DNA from 3 places in the Streptomyces sp. NPDC089799 genome. Region 1 is predicted to be linked to each of the others. Evidence: riboswitches for the same ligand, from Rfam matches in the RefSeq annotation. Region 1 holds a riboswitch; each other region holds the start of a gene.
The links. Region 1 has a riboswitch for cobalamin ahead of AB0O36_RS02930 (DUF4430 domain-containing protein). Riboswitches for the same ligand answer to the same signal wherever they lie in the genome.
Positions count from the first base shown of each region.

Region 2: linked by a shared signal. The riboswitch ahead of AB0O36_RS33890 (energy-coupling factor ABC transporter permease) and the one ahead of AB0O36_RS02930 (DUF4430 domain-containing protein) in region 1 are both predicted to bind cobalamin.
Region 3: linked by a shared signal. The riboswitch ahead of AB0O36_RS03870 (ABC transporter substrate-binding protein) and the one ahead of AB0O36_RS02930 (DUF4430 domain-containing protein) in region 1 are both predicted to bind cobalamin.

Region 1 is NZ_JBFBGR010000002.1:272,540-278,183, forward strand. Features, by position in the region: gene AB0O36_RS02910 (short-chain fatty acyl-CoA regulator family protein) at 1-1,312, opposite strand, end outside; gene aceA (isocitrate lyase) at 1,731-3,020, shown strand; gene AB0O36_RS02920 (hypothetical protein) at 3,057-3,206, shown strand; gene AB0O36_RS02925 (hypothetical protein) at 3,340-3,636, opposite strand; cobalamin riboswitch at 3,882-4,028, shown strand; gene AB0O36_RS02930 (DUF4430 domain-containing protein) at 4,168-4,662, shown strand; gene AB0O36_RS02935 (prenyltransferase/squalene oxidase repeat-containing protein) at 4,725-5,644, opposite strand, start outside.
Region 2 is NZ_JBFBGR010000048.1:16,133-21,776, reverse strand. Features, by position in the region: gene AB0O36_RS33905 (ATP-binding cassette domain-containing protein) at 1-585, opposite strand, end outside; gene cbiQ (cobalt ECF transporter T component CbiQ) at 588-1,340, opposite strand; gene AB0O36_RS33895 (energy-coupling factor ABC transporter substrate-binding protein) at 1,345-1,800, opposite strand; gene AB0O36_RS33890 (energy-coupling factor ABC transporter permease) at 1,812-2,498, opposite strand; cobalamin riboswitch at 2,527-2,720, opposite strand; gene AB0O36_RS33885 (DJ-1/PfpI family protein) at 2,856-3,425, shown strand; gene AB0O36_RS33880 (hypothetical protein) at 3,491-4,030, opposite strand; gene AB0O36_RS33875 (hypothetical protein) at 4,246-4,950, shown strand; gene AB0O36_RS33870 (L-serine ammonia-lyase) at 5,060-5,644, opposite strand, start outside.
Region 3 is NZ_JBFBGR010000003.1:153,916-159,559, reverse strand. Features, by position in the region: gene AB0O36_RS03880 (caspase family protein) at 1-2,331, opposite strand, end outside; gene AB0O36_RS03875 (hypothetical protein) at 2,328-3,248, opposite strand; cobalamin riboswitch at 3,566-3,706, shown strand; gene AB0O36_RS03870 (ABC transporter substrate-binding protein) at 3,748-4,755, shown strand; gene AB0O36_RS03865 (iron ABC transporter permease) at 4,890-5,644, shown strand, end outside.

The sequences.
Region 1 (5,644 bases):
GGGGGCAGTCGAGGCGTTCGCAGAGCCGGCACCCCATGCCGATGGGGGTGGCGGCGGAGGTGTTGTCGAGGTCGAGGCCGTCGGAGTAGACGAGCCGGTGCGCGTGCCGGAGCTCGCAGCCGAGCCCGATGGCGAAGGTCTTGCCGGGTTCGCCCCAGCCGCCGCGGTGACGGGTGACGGCGCGCGCTGTCCACAGGTACCGCTGCCCGTCGGGCATGGCGGCGACCTGGACATGGATCCGGCTCGGCGCGGCGAAGGCCTCGTAGACGTTCCACAGCGGGCAGGTGCCGCCCGCGCGGGAGAAGTGGAACCCGGTGGCGGACTGCCGCTTCGACATGTTCCCGGCCCGGTCGACCCGGACGAAGGAGAACGGGACCCCGCGCAGCCTGGGGCGTTGCAGGGTGCTCAGGCGGTGGCAGACGGTCTCGTAGCCGAGGCCGAAGTGGTCGGTGAGGCGTTCGATGTCGTAGCGGAACTCCTCGGCCGCCGTGTGGAAGGCGCCGTACGGGAGGATCAGCGCGGCGGCGAAGTAGTTGGCGATGCCGATGCGGGCCAGGCCGTGCGCGGGGGAGCCGGCCTGGAAGTCCTCGGTGGCGAGCCGGTCCAGCTCGTCGCCGTACTCGAGCAGGGCGAGCTGGGTGGCCATGCGGAACGCCTGCTGGCCGGGGCGGAGCCGGCCGGACAGGTGCAGGACCCGTGTCCCTTCGTCGTAGTGGTGCAGCCGGTCGGAGTCCGGGGCGAGCCGGATCCCGTGGTGCCCGGTGAGACGGTTCGACAGCACCCGGACGACCTCTCCCGGGCGGACGCCGAGGTCCCGGGCGAGGGTTTCGGCGGCGAGGTCGGTGTCGTGGAGGTAGTTCTGGCGCCGGTGGAAGAACTCGCGGATCTCCTCGTGCGGTGAACGGGGCGCGGCCGTGCCCCCGTCCCTGCCGTCCGCGGTGTCCGCCAGCCGCTCCGCCAGGAGTTGGCTGCGCCGGCCCAGGTCCAGCAGGACGGAGGCCACCGCAGGCATCCGGGTGGCGAGCTCGGCCAGGTCCGAGGGAGAGACCCGGGCCTCGGCGACCTCGTTCGCCAGAGCCTCGCGCAGGTCCGCGACAAGACGGCTGGTGTCACGTTCCGAGAAGAAGCCGGGGTCCACGCCGAACGCCTCGGTCAGCCGCAGCAGGACCGGCACGGTGAGGGGCCGGGAGTCGTGCTCCATCTGATTCAGGTAGCTGGGGGAGATGGCCAGGACGCGGGCCAGTTCGGCCTGGCTCATCCGGCGCTCCTCGCGCAGCCGCCGCAGCCGTGCACCTGCGTACGTCTTGCCCACCGGGCCTCCTTCGGCCTCCTTCGGCCTCCTTCGGCCTCCTTGGGCCTCCTTGGGCCCCATCCGGCCTCAGATTACGCATGGTCCTGTCGCTGTGAACCCTTCGCAAGCTTGGCAAATACGCCGCAGAAGATTCGCAGAAGTTGGCAGACGTACCTCATTGCTGGCACTGCGTGCCGCTGTCAAAGTCTGTTGTGCGGCCCGCCGGTCCCTGACGGCCAGGCAGACAGGCTGGGACCGACTCGCGCCCTGACGTTGGGAATCCGGCTAGTCCAGCGAGGCTGACCTGCAGCATTGCTCAGCTCCACCCCAGGTGGGGCCGGCGGCCCGCAACCTTAGATCAAGGCACGCAGTGCCAGCATCCTGTCGCAAGCGTCGGGAGGTTGGCAGACCACGCGAACCCATGGAGACGGTGACGGTCATGGCAGACACCCACACGACGAAGGCGGCGGCCGGGCGGCTCAAGCAGCGGTGGGCCGACGACCCGCGATGGGCGGGTGTCGAGCGCACCCACACCGCCGAGGATGTCGTCCGGCTCTCCGGCAGCGTCCGTGAGGAGCACACCCTCGCCCGTCGCGGCGCCGAGCGGTTGTGGCGGCAGCTCCACGACCTCGACTACGTCCACGCCCTGGGCGCGCTGACCGGCGGCCAGGCCGTCCAGCAGGTCCGCGCCGGCCTCCAGGCGATCTACCTGTCCGGCTGGCAGGTCGCCGCCGACGCCAACCAGGCCGGACACACCTACCCCGACCAGTCCCTGTACCCGGTCAACTCGGTGCCGCAGGTGGTGCGCCGGATCAACAACGCCCTGCTGCGCGCCGATCAGATCGCCACGGCCGAGGGCGGCTCGGACCCGACGGACTGGCTCGCGCCGATCGTCGCGGACGCCGAGGCCGGCTTCGGCGGTCCGCTGAACGCCTTCGAGCTGACGAAGGCGATGATCGCGGCGGGAGCAGCCGGTATCCACTACGAGGACCAGCTCGCCTCCGAGAAGAAGTGTGGCCACCTCGGCGGCAAGGTCCTCGTCCCCACCTCCCAGCACATCCGCACCCTGAACGCGGCCCGCCTCGCCGCCGACATCGCGGACACCCCCACCCTGATCATCGCCCGTACCGACGCCCTCGCCGCGAACCTGCTGACCAGCGACGTCGACGAGCGCGACGCGCAGTTCGTCACCGGCGAGCGGACCGCAGAGGGGTTCCACCGCGTCCGGAACGGCATGGCACCCGTCATCGCCCGCGGCCTCGCCTACGCCCCGTACGCCGATCTCATCTGGGTCGAGACCGGCACCCCGGACCTCTCCCAGGCCCGCGAGTTCGCCGAGGCGATCCACGCGCAGTACCCGGATCAGATGCTCGCCTACAACTGCTCGCCGTCCTTCAACTGGAAGGCGGCCCTGGACGACGACCGGATCGCCACGTTCCAGAAGGAGCTGGGTGCCATGGGGTACAAGTTCCAGTTCATCACGCTGGCCGGCTTCCACTCCCTCAACCACGGCATGTTCGACCTCGCCCGCGGCTACGCCGAACACGGCATGACTGCCTACGTCGACCTCCAGGAACGCGAGTTCGCCGCCCAGCGGCACGGGTTCACCGCCGTCAAGCACCAGCGCGAGGTCGGCACCGGCTACTTCGACCTGGTCTCCACCGCAGTCAACCCCGCCTCCTCCACCACCGCCCTCACCGGCTCCACCGAGGAAGAGCAGTTCCACTAGGACGCCCCACCCCCTGTCCCCTCGTCAGGACACCGCATGACCACCACCGCAACCACGCACCGGGTCCGGCTCCTTGCGGCACCCGGCGACCGCCACGACGAGATCCTCACGGCGGGCCCTCGACTTCATCGGCTGCCGGGCCGCAAGACGGGCCGGGGGTTCCCCACCTACGACCGGGACTGCTGAGGGCCCGGTGCCGCGGCCGGGCCGAGGGTCCCGGCGGCGTGTGGTGGAAGGGGGCGCGGCGGAGTGGTGTCCGCCGCGCCCCTTTCCCGGCATGCCCGGATGGTCCCGAAGATTTGTGCAGCCGCCTTGAGGCTCAGGTGCCGGAGTTGTCGACGAGACCCACGATGTCGAGGAATTCGATTGTGGGCGGGACGCCATAGATTCCTGTCACCTTTTCGGTGATCTCCTCCGTGAAGAAAGAGCGGGCTTTCTCCTCGTCATCCCACACGTAGAAGTTCCTCGCCCGAACGCCGTCTTCGTCGAGCATGAAGCTCTTGAGGCGCAGGCCGGCCATGCCTTCGAACGGTCCGCGGAGTTCGTCGGCAATCTTTGCCAGGGTTGAACGATCGAACTTGTCGGTCTGTGTGAAAGTCACGAGCACGCCGATCATCGGGCTTCCAATCGATTGGGTGAGCAGCGGTCGGTCGAGTGATGCTAGCGGCGGATCCTAGTACGCACCGCCGGAAATTCCGGCCGTTGGGGCGCGAGTCGGAAATGCGGCTCTGCGTCGGCGATGCCGACCGGGAGCGCGTCGGGGTTTGCGCGCATCTCGGTCACCATCCGCCTTGGTGCGGCCGAGTCGCACAGCTCCCCTGCCGCGTAAGGCACTTGGCCGCGGAGGGGGCGCACCGTACGATGCCACTGCCCGGCTGCGGCCGGCCACAACCGAATGGCTGTGCGATCGGGGGAAGCCGGTGGGAATCCGGCGCTGACCTGCAACCGTGTGCGGTGCGCTGACCTGCGCCGCGAGTCGGGATGCCCGCCGCGCGGCAGCATCCGCTTCCACTGTCACGGTCTGCAGAGCGAAGCCCGGTACCGCCGGAACACCACGTCAGCGCGTCGCTCGTACGCCTGCCGCCGGTGGGTCGCGCCGGTCGCGGGAGCCGCATCGGCCGACCGGACCGGTCAGAAAGGCCACCCCATGCGCCTGAGCCCCGCCCGCCGCGCCGCCGTCACCACGGCCGCCCTGGGACTCGCCCTCACCGGCCTCACCGCCGTCCCGGCCGTCGCCCACGCCAAGCCGGTCAACACCAATGCCCCGGTCAAGGTCAACCTCACCGTGCAGGGCCCCGACGGGCAGCTGTTCAAGGGGAAGATCACCACCAAGGGCCACGACGTGACCACCGGCACCGGCGGCACCCACAAGTGCGACGGCACCAACGGCGGCGCCAACCCGAGCAAGGTCCCCACCCCGACCGCCGCCCTGGACGACGCCGCCCGGCTGAACTACTTCGCCTGGGACGGCACCTGGTACGCCTCGTTCGACGACTTCTCCGTCGACACCATCAAGGGTGTCAGCGGCGGCGGCTCGGCCTACTGGAACATATCCGTCAACGGCACGCCCACCCCGGTGGGCGGCTGCCAGTTCAAGCTGAACGCGGGCGACCAGGTGTCGTTCGTCTGGACGTCCTTCTGATCCGATCCGATCCGGTGTACTGCGGGCGGGGGCGCGATGCGCACCCCCGCCCGTCACACGCCTCAGAGACCCCAGCGCAGCGCGATGGTGTCGCCCACGTTGATCACCTTGCCGCGGGCGGCGCCTGCGAAGGCGGAGCCGTCCACGCTCACCTTCCAGGTGTTCGAGCCGCTGTTGGCCTTGCCGTTGACGGCGGTGACGGTGCCGGTGCCGGAGGACGGCGTCACGCCGGTGACACAGCCGCCCGGTGTGGCCGCCGTGGCCGCCGCGTTCAGGACGTCGCCGAGGGTGGTGGTCGTGCCGGTCGGGGTGAAGGAGACCGAGCAGACCTTCAGGCTGCCGGCACCGTCGTCGACGGTGAGGGCCAGCTTGGTGGCCGTGCCCGAGGTGAACGTCGACTGGGCCGCCCACTTCGGTGCGCCCGGGGTGACCGGGGCGGGCGGGGCGGAGGTGAAGCCGCCGCCGGCGACCGCGCGCAGCGAGTCGATCGAGGCGTAGGCAGTGGGGCCGGTGTCGGCCGGCTTGTACTTGAAGCCGCCGCCGGGGTTGTACTGGTTGGCGATGAGGAAGTCGATCGGGGTTTTGCCGGCGGTGGTGAGGAAATCGCCGGTCTGGGGGTTGATGCCGCAGGCGTTGAGCCCGGCGACGGCCCAGCCGTTGGAGCTGGTGTTGACGCCGTACATCGAGTTGAAGGCGCCCGAGGTGGTGACGAGCTTGCTCTTGAGGAAGTTCTTCGCCTGGACGACGTCGGTGTCGGTGTTCGGGACGCCGGAGGTGCACAGGGCGGCCATCGCGGCGCCGGTCATGTCGATGTCGCCGGGGGCGGCCAGGGCGGTCGGGTTGCCCTCGGCCTTGCCGTACTGCCAGCCGCCGTCGTTGTGCTGGTTGGCTCGGATACGGGCGGTGAGTGCGTCGGTGAGGGCCTGCGGTATGCGGGGGCCACCGGACTGGGTCTTGGCGCCGCCGAGGGCGAGGGCGGCGA
Region 2 (5,644 bases), on a different contig from region 1:
CATGACCACCGTGGTGCCGGAGAGCCCCGCCAGGACGTCCAGCAGCCGTTCCTGCCCGTCCGGGTCCAGCCCCGCCGTCGGCTCGTCCAGGATCAGCACCCGCGGTCGCATCGCCACCGCCCCCGCGATCGCCGCCCGCTTGCGCTGCCCGTAGGACAGCAGGTGCGTGGGGCGGTCGCGCAGCGCGGTGATGTCCAGCGCCGCCAGCGCGGCGTCCACCCGGGCGCGCACCTCCGCGTCCGGCAGCCCCAGGTTGAGCGGCCCGAAGGACACGTCCTGTTCCACCGAGGCGGCGAACAGCTGGTCGTCGGGGTCCTGCACCACCAGCTGGACCGAGGAGCGGAGCCGGGTCAGGCCGGCCCGGTCGTGGGAGACCGGCTCCCCGTCCAGCAGCAGCCGGCCGGCGGCCGGCCGCAGCCCGCCGCTCAGCAGCCGCATCAGGGTGGTCTTGCCGCTGCCGTTGCGGCCGAGCAGGGCCAGCGAACGGCCCTCGGGGATCCCGAAGTCCACCCCGGACAGCACGTCCGGCCCGTCCTCGTACGCGTACCCCGCGCCCGACAGTTCCACCAGCGACGTCACGGTCACGGTCACGGTCCTTGAAGTCCTTTCAGAGCGAGGGTCGCGCAGACCACCGCGGTCAGCAGGGCGCCGGAAGCCGCCAGGAAGCGCCACGACACGGCCGCCTCCGGCACCAGCACGCGCAGGGTGCCGTCGTAGCCGCGGCCCGCCAGCCCCGCCTGGAGCCGGCCGGCCCGGTCGAAGGCCCGCACGAAGGCGGTCGCGGCCAGCCCGGCCACCGACCGCCAGGCCGCCGCCCGGCCGGTGTTCCCCAGCCGGGCCGCCTGCGCCGTACGCACCTGGGCCAGCGAGTCCAGCAGCAGGAAGCCGATCCGGTACATCACCAGGGCCACGTCCACCACGGGCGCGGGCACCCCGGCCCGCACCAGCCGCGGCAGCACGTCCGAGACCGGGGTGGTGAACGCGAACAGCAGGACGCCGAGCGAGGCCGCCGACGTACGGAGCAGCAGGTCGGCGGCGTGCCGCGGTCCGTCCGGGGCGAGCGCGACCCAGCCGTCCGGGCCGCCCACCGCGAACAGCAGCGGCACCGCCCCGGTGAAGCAGAACCCCAGCGGGATCCGGAAGGCCCGCCACAGCTGCCGCCGGGGCACCCCGGCCGGGCCCAGCAGCACGCCCAGGGTGGCCGCGGCCACCACCGGGCCGCCGGGCCAGGGCGGCAGGCACACCGCGGCGACCGTCAGGCCCAGCCCCAGCAGGGCCTTCTCCAGCGGGTGGCGTCCGCGCCAGCGACTGCTGTGCGCGGCCGCGTCGATGGGCAGCACGGACTCAGGACTCCGTGCCGGTCGAGGTGCCGGTCGAGCCGGCGGCCGAGCCGGCGGTGGTGGCCGGGGCGAACCCATCGGACCCGTCGGACCCGTCGGACCCGTCGGACCGGTCGGCCGTGGCCCGGGCGGACCCCTCGGCCGTGCTCGCCGCCGCGGCGGCCGCCGCGCCCTGCCGGCGGCCGCGCCGCAGCCCGAAGTAGTACGCGAGCACGCCCGCGCCGATCGCCGCCTGGAGGGCGAACAGCGCCGACTCCACCTCGCCGGAGGGCGGTTCGTAGAGCGGGGAGAACCACGGCTCGTAGTCCGGCTTCAGCTCGGTGATGGCCGCCTCGGCCTGGGCGTCCGCCCCGGTGAACGGCTCCTCCTTGCCCTCGCCCATCCCCAGCGCGAGCGGCAGCACGGCCAGCGCCGCCACCAGGAGCAGCAGCAGGAGGTTGACCTTCGTGTTCTTCGACATGCCCTTCGCCATCAGACCGCGGCCTCCTGCTTCCCGGCGAGCCCGGCGACGCCCAGCCGGACCAGGTCCGACTTGCTGGACTGCATCAGCAGCCGCATCACCAGCACGGTCAGCAGGCCCTCGCTGACGGCGAGCGGGATCTGGGTGACCGCGAAGATGCCGCCGAACTTGGCCAGCGCGCCGGGGAAGCCGCTGCCCGGGTCGGGGAAGGCCAGCGCCAGCTGGACCGAGGTCACGCAGTAGGTCACCAGGTCGGCGAAGAAGGCGCCGAAGAAGACGGTGACCATCAGCGGCGCCCCGGACCTCCGCAGCAGGCGGTAGACGGCGTAACCCGCCCAGGGGCCGGCGATCGCCATCGAGAAGACGTTGGCGCCCAGGGTGGTCAGGCCGCCGTGGGCCAGCAGCAGCGCCTGGAAGAGCAGGGTGATCGTGCCGAGCACGGCCATGATCGGGGGCCGGAACAGGATGGCCCCCAGCCCCGTCCCCGTCGGGTGGGAACAACTGCCCGTCACCGAGGGGATCTTCAGGGCGGACAGGACGAAGGTGAACGCTCCGGACGCGCCGAGGAGCAGCGTGCTCTCCGGGTTCTCCTTGACCTCACGGGTCAGTGCGCGGACACCGTGGACGACGAAGGGGGCGGACGCGACGCCCCAGGCGACGGCGTGCAGCGGGGGCAGGAACCCCTCGGCTATATGCATGGGTTGGGAGACCTCTCCAGCACCTCGTGGATGGACAACGCACCCCGGCCGGTCTCCTGGCTCACGGGTGCTGATGCCCTGGCTCCGCCTTCCCGGGCCGTGCGGTCTCCCGCGTCGGCCCAGTGGCTTCCGCAAGGATGGAGCCGGACTTCCCGATCACAGTGGCGAGGGCCGCACCGGTTTTCCACCGGTTTCCCGTACACCAAGGCCAGATGACCCTAGTCGTCCCCCGTCGTGCGCCACAACCCGGCCCGGCCCGGCGTGATCCGGAAGAGGCGGCCTGCGGCCGGTTTGGGCGGCCGCAGGGCGGGCAGGGTCGCCGGGGTCCGGACGTGCCCCACATCGCAGGAGCAGCCCATGGCAGTGAAGGTCCTGATCGTCACCGGTGACGCGGCGGAGTCGCTGGAAGTCCTCTACCCGTACCAGCGGCTGATCGAAGAGGGCTACGAGGTGCACATCGCGGCCCCGTCGGTGAAGAAACTCCGCTTCGTGGTGCACGACTTCGAGGACGGTTTCGACACCTACACCGAGAAGCCCGGCTACACCTGGCCCGCCGACGTGGCCTTCGCGGACGTCGACCCGGGGCAGTACGCGGCCCTGGTGATCCCCGGCGGGCGGGCCCCCGAGTACCTGCGCAACGACCCCGAGGTGAAGCGGATCACCGCCGCCTTCACCGGGGCCGACAAGCCGGTCGCGCAGATCTGCCACGGTCCGCTGATCACCGCGGCCTCCGGGGGACTGGACGGGCGGCGGGTCACCGCCTACCCGGCGCTGGAGCCCGACGTGCGGGGTGCCGGCGGGGCCTTCGAGGACTCGGAGGCGGTGGTCGACGGCACGCTGGTCTCCGCCCGCGCCTGGCCCGACCACCCGGCGTGGATGCGCGAGTTCCTGACCGTACTGCGCTCCAAGGCGCCGGTCGGCGGCTGACCGGGACCGGGCCGGGCCGGGTCCCCGGGGCGTGCGACGACCCCGGGGACCCGGCCGGCCCGTGCTCAGCAGACGTTGGCGTGCTTGACGTCCAGCACGAAGCGTTCCGGGTGGTGCAGCCTGGACGTGTTGTAGACGGGACGGGTGTCGAAGGCGGCGCCGAAGGTCACGTACCCCTCGTAGTCGCCGGTCATGGCGATGCCCTTGAGCTTCGGCAGCCATATCCGCTGGAGCTTGGGCCCCTTGTAGACGGACTTGCCCGTGCCGTCGTGGGCGGCGGCCGGGTGGAGCCTGATCTCCAGGAAGTACCTGCCGGGGAGCGGGACCGGCTTGCCGGACCCGTCGTAGTACAGCCTGGCGACCCTGCGGACGGTGACGTCGGGGACGTACCCCTTCAGGTCGATGACGAGCCGGTCGTACGTGCAGTGGCCGCCCCAGCGGGCGTTGACCACGAGCGGGGTGCTGCTCCGGGCGGTGGCGGCGGGCTGCGCCGCCGGCATCTGCGCCGAGGCGGGCGCGGCGAGCCCGATCCCGGCGGTGAGGAGCGCCCCCGTGGCCAGGGCCACGAGCTGCCGGCGGCGTATGCGGTGGATGGTGTGCTTCATGACGTCCCCCGGTTTCTCCGGATGTAAGGGGACAAGGCTGACAACGATGGAGACATCCGCCGGCGCCGTACGGTTCCGGCCGCGCCACGGGAAATCGTGCGTCGGCCGTGCCACGGGAACCGGGCGTCGGGCGGGCCGGGCGGAACGCGGCGTTCGGATCGGCGCGCCGGGATGTGACCATGGCCCCCTGAGCAACTCGTGTTCCTGGGGGGACCATGCGCATCACCCGTACCGTCGTCGGCCTGGTGGCCGGCACCGTCGTCGCGGCCCTGCTGGCCGGCTGCAGCTCGCCGGGTGCGAAGCCGGAGAAGGGTGCGTCCGCGGGGGTCACCCAGGCCCCGCCGGCCGGCCCGGCCGCACTCGACCCGGAGCCCCGTCCGCAGGACCAGAACCTGCTCGCCTGGACCGGCGACCCCAACGACGCCGGCCATGTCACGGCCCAGTCCTCGGCCGGGGTCGGCGGCCGGGTCACCCTGGTACGGCTCGTCCTGCGCGAGCGGATCACCTGGTCGAACATCTGGCTGGGACTGGCCGGGATCGACCCCGGCGCCCAGCTCGCCGACTGCCACCTCGGCGTGTACGACGCCAAGGGCAACCTCCGCGGGGCCACCGCGGACGTCTCCCCGCAGCTGATGACCGATGCGATCGCCAAGCCGCTGGCCCTGCAGAAGCCCTTCACCGCCGAGCCCGGCACCTACTTCATCGCGCTGCTCCTGAACGGCAGCTGGGCCACCAACGCGCTGACCCTGAAGGCCACCGGGGCCGGCATCTCGGTGAACGCGGGCCTCACCCCGCCGAACCTGCGCTACAGCACCGTGCTGACCGGGCAGACCTCGCTGCCCGCCACCCTGGACCTCACCCAGCAGTCGGTCAGCACGATCAACACCGGCTGGGCCAGCCAGTGGTACGCCGTCTCCTGACGCGGAGGCCCGGACGAGAGGTCCGGACGAGCCGTGGGACGGGCCCCCGGACGAGCCGTGGGGCGGGCCCGGAAGGACCCGCCCCACGGGCGTCGGCGTGTGCCGGACGTCAGCACTCGATGACGTTCACGGCGAGGCCGCCGCGCGCCGTCTCCTTGTACTTGATCTTCATGTCGGCGCCGGTCTCCTTCATGGTCTTGATGACTTTGTCCAGGGAGACCTTGTGGCTGCCGTCCCCGCGCATCGCCATCCGCGCGGCGGTGACGGCCTTCACGGCGGCCATGCCGTTGCGCTCGATGCACGGGATCTGGACCAGGCCGCCGACCGGGTCGCAGGTCAGGCCCAGGTTGTGCTCCATGCCGATCTCGGCCGCGTTCTCCACCTGCTCCGGGGTGCCGCCGAGCACCTCGGCCAGCGCGCCCGCCGCCATGGAGCAGGCCGAGCCGACCTCGCCCTGGCAGCCGACCTCGGCGCCGGAGATCGACGCGTTCTCCTTGAACAGCATGCCGATCGCGCCCGCGGCGAGGAGGAAGCGGACCACGCCGTCCTCGTCGGCGCCCGGCACGAAGTTCACGTAGTAGTGCAGGACCGCCGGGAGCACGCCCGCGGCGCCGTTGGTCGGGGCGGTCACGACCCGGCCGCCGGCCGCGTTCTCCTCGTTCACCGCCATCGCGTAGATCGTCGTCCACTCGCT
Region 3 (5,644 bases), on a different contig from region 1:
GTGTACGAGCCGGCTGTCGGGGGGCTTGGCCACCACCGCCCTGCCGCCGGGCAGGACCGTGTCGTCGACCGACCACCGATGGTCGATCACATGGGTCGAGTACGCGGCGCCGGCGTGCCGTCCCACCACGCGGTGCGGTGTCACCGGCCGCGGGTCCACGGCCAGCCGGCGGACGGAGGCGGCCCGTTCCTCCGCCCCGGCCGCGAGCCCGTGCTCCCCGTACGTCCGGGCCACGTACGCCAGCAGGGCCGGCCGGTCCGTTCCGGGCTCGGCGTCGGCCAGCAGGTACGCCGCCCGTTCCACCGCCATCGACAGCAGCGGACGGCGCGTCGCGTGCCGCAGTGCCGCGAGCAGCGGCACCGGGTCCGCGGCCAGGACGAAGCCGGCGTCGTCGAGCAGGTCGTCGAGCCGGCCGGCCGCGGCGGCGTGCGTGGCCAGGTGCGAGCGTACGTAGGCGGGCGCCCGGGCCCACTCCCCGTCCGGGACCAGGCCGCGCAGGACCCGGACGAAGCAGTCCTGGACGTCGGGGAGGTCGCGGAACCTCAGGGTGCGGGCCTTGATGTGGTCCGTCAGTTCCTGGTGGTACGGGCGGAAGTAGGTCGTGCCGTCCACCGGCGCGTGCGAGAGGTACGAGCCGTCGCCCTCCAGCAGCAGGTCGACGTCCGCCTCGGCCAGCGGGATGCCGGACAGCTCGGTCGCGGCCCGCAGCCAGGTCCGGCGCGGCAGCCCGTTGCCCTCGCCGAACGCAGCCGCGGTCAGCAGCGCCATCGTCGCCGTGTGCCGTTCGCGCGGCAGCCGCCGCAGGTACGTCTCGAAGGCGCCGCCCACGTCGGAGGGCAGCTGCTCCGCCCAGCCGGGTGCCGACGTGTCCACCAGCGGTCCGCGCAGCAGGGCGGTCGCGGTCATCCGGGCCACCAGGAAGCACCGGTCCGCACGCCGGGCGGCCTCGGCCGCGATCCGGCGGGCGGCCTCCGGGGCGCCGGCGTACGGGGCGCCCGTGTCCGTCAGGACCTTCGCCACGTACGCGGCGGTGCTGGTGTCCTCGGCGTACGCCGGCTCGTCGAGGTCGACGACCGAGACCCGCTCCCCGATGTGCGGCAGCATCTCGCGCCGGGCACCGACGACCAGGCGTACGCAGGGCACCGCGCCCAGCGGACGCAGCAGGTCCCAGGCGATCCGGCGGGCCTCCGCCCTGTCGCCGCCGGGACCGGCCTCGTCGAGGGAGTCGACGACGATGCGGAGCGGCCGGGTGCGGCGGGCCAGCGCGGCCAGCAGGGCCTCCGGGCAGGAGGCCCGGGCATCGGCCGTCGCGGCCAGCCGGGCGAGCACGGCCTCCATGGTCTGGTGACGGGCGTTGACCGAGGCGTCGGCGTGCCCGTCCAGGACCAGCCGGCCCAGGACCGCGGACTTTCCCGAGCCCGGGTCGGCCGTCACCACCAGCGGCGCCCGTCCGCCCCCGCCGGCCAGGTGGGCCCGTACGGCGGCGAGCGCGCGTTCCCGGCCGGTGAAGTACGAGCCGGGGTCGTGGACGTGTTCCACGCCGCGGCCGCGCGGGTCGAAGTGGGCGGCGAGGTCGGAGTCGGCGGCGGCGGGCCGGCCGTCCGGGCCGATCTCCGCCTGCGGGTCGAAGGCCGGGTTGGGGAAGAACGGCGGCCGCCGGGACTGGTCGAGGGAGGAGCAGGCGGCCCGCTGCGGGAGCCCGTCGGCGGCGAACGAGGCGGTGATCCGCTCGGCCAGCGCGGCGGGGGACAGGTGGCGCTGGGAGGGGCCGTCGCCCTGCCGCCAGGCTGCGGCCAGGCGGCCGGTGAACGCGCCGTCCTCCGAGGTCTCGCGCTGCCGGGCGGAGGCCAGCAGCCAGGTGCCGGAGCCGGGCTCGTCGCCGCGCGGGCGGAGGGACACGATCGCCTCGGTCACGCCGGCGATCTCCGGGCCGGCGGCAGCGGCGTGGCAGGCGTCCACGACGAACAGCACGTTGCGGACGGGGGATTCGGCCAGGATCTCGGCGAGCGCGGACAGCGAGAGCCATGATCCGGGCCGGCCGTGCCGGGAGTCGGCGCAGGCCAGCCGGTAGCCGCCGGGCGCGCGGTGGCCGTGGCCGGCGTAGTAGAGGACGACGGCGTCCTCCGGCTCCAGGGCGGCCGTCTCGCACCAGTCGGCGAGGGCCTCCTCGAAGCGGGCCGCGGCCGGGTCCAGCGAGACCCCGGCCAGCACCCGCTCGTATCCGGCGGCCGTGAACAGTTCTGCCACCGCCGTCACGTCCTCGTGCGCCCGCGGCAGCTCCGGGTCCTGGAGGTAGTGGCGGGTGCCGGCGGCGACGAGGAACCGCCTCACCGGTCCGCCGTGCGGACGGTGCCGTCCGCGCGCAGCCCGGCCGCCACGGCCCGGCCGGTCTCCGCCGCGGTCAGGTAGCGGGTCGCGTCGTGCATGTGGCTGCCGTTGTGCACGAGGAGGTCGGTCACCCCGTCGCCGTAGGAGGGCCGCAGCTCGCGCACCAGGGCGACGATGTCCGTGGAGTCGGCGATGTTGGTCCAGGTCCGGACCGGCCCGGGCCAGACCGCCCGCCGGTTCCCGTCCGGCGCGGGGTCCAACCGGTCCAGCACCAGCGAGCGCATGCCCAGCGGCGAGCCGATGGTGACGAACGCGGGAACGTCCCAGCCGGTGTGGTGCGTCCGGTCGCACAGGGTCTCGTAGGCGACCACCGAGCCCAGCGAGTGCCCGACGACCACCTTCGTGGCCGGGGTGATGCGCGCGGCCACCCGGGCCCGGGCCGCGCTCCGGACCGCCTGGTCGGAGAGGTAGGCGGTGAGCTGCTTCAGGTCGCCGATCAGTGCCCGGTCGAGCACCCCGCGCAGGAAGGCCGCGCCGGTCAGGGCGTCCAGGGCCGACCGTACGGAGTTCAGTCGCAGGGCCCGGGACGCCGCCCACCCCGCCGTGCCGCGGCTTCCGGGGGCGTTGGGTGCGGGCACGGCCGGGTCGGTGCGGGCGGCTTCCGCCCACCACTCCATCAGCAGCCGGAACTCGTCCTCGGTCTCGATGTCGGCTGCCTCGTACGGGAATTCGCCTCCGGCACGGGTGCCGTGCGGGCGGAACAGGTCCCCGTAGAAGGCGACGGACACGTCGTCGGAGGCGGGCACCGGGCCGTCGGACAGTCTTGCGCCGCCCACCAGTTCGGGCACCACGTCCCGGGCCAGGGAATCCTCGCTCAAGTACTGCTTGCCGACACCGTGGACGAAGACGACCGCGCTCAAGGACCCTCCCGGGACGAGGAATCCAGACTAGGGCCCGGCGGTGGCGAGAGGGGTGATTACGGCACCGAAGCGCTGCTCCGCGGGGGCCGGGGTCCGGGGTCCCGGCCAGCCGGAGTCACTCAGAACGACGCCCCGCTCGACAGACATGCCCATCCCCTCGGTCGTGCTCGACTCCGCACGCCACCGGTCCGTGACAGCGGTTTTCCGTTCAACTGCACTGTGCGCAGGCATACTTGTGCCCACACGTGCACTTGAACTGTGTTCAGATGTGACCTTAGGTCAGCCGTTGAACGCAGTGCAAGTCGGGTCCCGGGAGGTGTCTGGCAGACTGGGCGAGTCACCACAAGGCGGTGCGGACCAGGAAATCCGGTGTGACTCCGGTGCGGTCCCGCCACTGTGACCGGAACTCCCCCGTGGATTCCGGGAGTCAGACCCTGACGCGCCGCCTCAGCAACCCGCTTGACGAGGGGACGAGGATCCCCCGGAGAGGCCCGCTTCCGTGAATTCCCGCTCCCGTAAGGCCGTTCTGCGCGCCGCGCTGTCCGCCGCGCTGCTCGTACCCCTGATATCCCTCACCGCGTGCAGCGGTTCCGGTTCCGGCACCGACGACGGCGCCGCGTCGGCCGGCTCCGCGTCCGGATTCCCGTACACCGTCACCAACTGCGGTGTGGAGACCACCTACAAGGCGCCGCCGCGCCGTGCCGTGACGATGAACCAGCACGCCACCGAGCTGATGCTCGCCCTCGGCCTGCAGGACCGGATGGCCGGGACCGCCTACCTCGACGACTCCGTACTGCCCCGCTACCGGACGGCGTACGACGGCATCAAGGTGCTGGCCAAGGAGTACCCCTCCAAGGAGGTCCTGCTCTCGGCCAACCCCGACTTCGTCTACGGCGGATACTCCTCCGCCTTCGACAAGGCGGCGGGCCGCGACCGGGCGGGCCTGGAGAAGACCGGCATCCGCACGCGGCTGAGCATCGAGTACTGCACCCGCGGCCCGGTCGGCATCGAGCAGCTGAACTCCGAGATCACCGAGGTGGCCCGCACGTTCGGGGTCCCCGGGCGCGGACAGGACCTGATCGCCGACCAGCAGCGGCGGCTCGACGCGGTGGCCGCGAAGGTCGCCACCCGGCAGAAGCCGACCGTCTTCGTCTACGACTCCGGCGAGGGCTCCGCCTTCACCTCCGGCGGACACGGCATCGCCAACGAGATCGTGACCCGGGCCGGCGGCACCAACGTCTTCGCCGACCTCAAGGACAGCTTCGGCGACGTCCCCTGGGAGGAGGTCATCCAGCGGAAGCCCGAGGTCGTCCTCATCTACGACTACGGCGGCACCAGCGTCGAGGAGAAGAAGCGGCGGCTGCTGGACGACCCGGCGCTGGCCCAGGTCCCGGCGATCAGGGACAAGCGGTTCGTCGTGCTGCCGCTGTCGTCCGCCGTGCTCGGCGTGCGCGTGGCCGACGCAGTGGAATCGCTGGCGGGCCGGCTGCACCCCGGGGCGTCGTGAACCGCCTCACGGGCAGCGGGCGTTCCGACTTCCGGCCGAGGGCGAAACCTGGTCCGAGGCCGGGTCTCCGGTCGGGCCCGACACCGGCTCTCCGGCCGGGCCCCGGGTCGAGGAGGTCCGGGCTCGTCCTCGGGCTGCTCGCCGCCGCCCTGCTCGCCTCCGCCCTCGCCGGGCTCGCCCTCGGGCCGGTCCGGATCGCCCCGGGCGAGGTGCTGGACCTGGTGCTCGCCGGCCCCGGCCGGCCGGACGGCGCGTTCGCAGCGATCGTCTGGGACGTCCGGATGCCGCGGGTGCTGCTGGGCGCGATGGTGGGAGCCGGGCTCGCCGTCACCGGAGCCGTCCTGCAGGCGCTGGTCCGCAACCAGCTCGCCGACCCCTTCCTGCTGGGCGCCTCCTCCGGGGCCTCGGCCGGTGCGGTGCTGGTCATCGTGCTCGGAGTCGGCGCCTCGCTGAGCCTGTCCCTGCCCATCGCCGCGTTCGCCGGCTCCATGACCGCCCTGATCGCCGTCTACGCCCTGGCCCGCCGCGGCGGCACCATGACCACCGGCCGGCTGATCCTCGCGGGTGTCGCCGTGCAGTACGTACTGGCCGCCCTGACCAGCCTGGTCCTGGTGCTCTCCGCCCAGCCCGACCAGGTGCGCTCCGTACTGTTCTGGACCCTGGGTGGACTCGGCGGCGCGCGCTGGGACGAACTGGCGCTCCCCGCCGCGGTGCTGCTCAGCGGCACCGCCCTGCTGTCGGCCCTGGCCAGGCCGCTGGACCTGCTGCTCGCGGGAGAGGAGGGCGCGCGCACGCTCGGCCTGGACACCGGTCGGTTCCGGGCCGCCGTGTTCGTGCTCACCTCCCTGGTCATCGGGGTGCTGGTGGCGTACAGCGGGGCGATCGGATT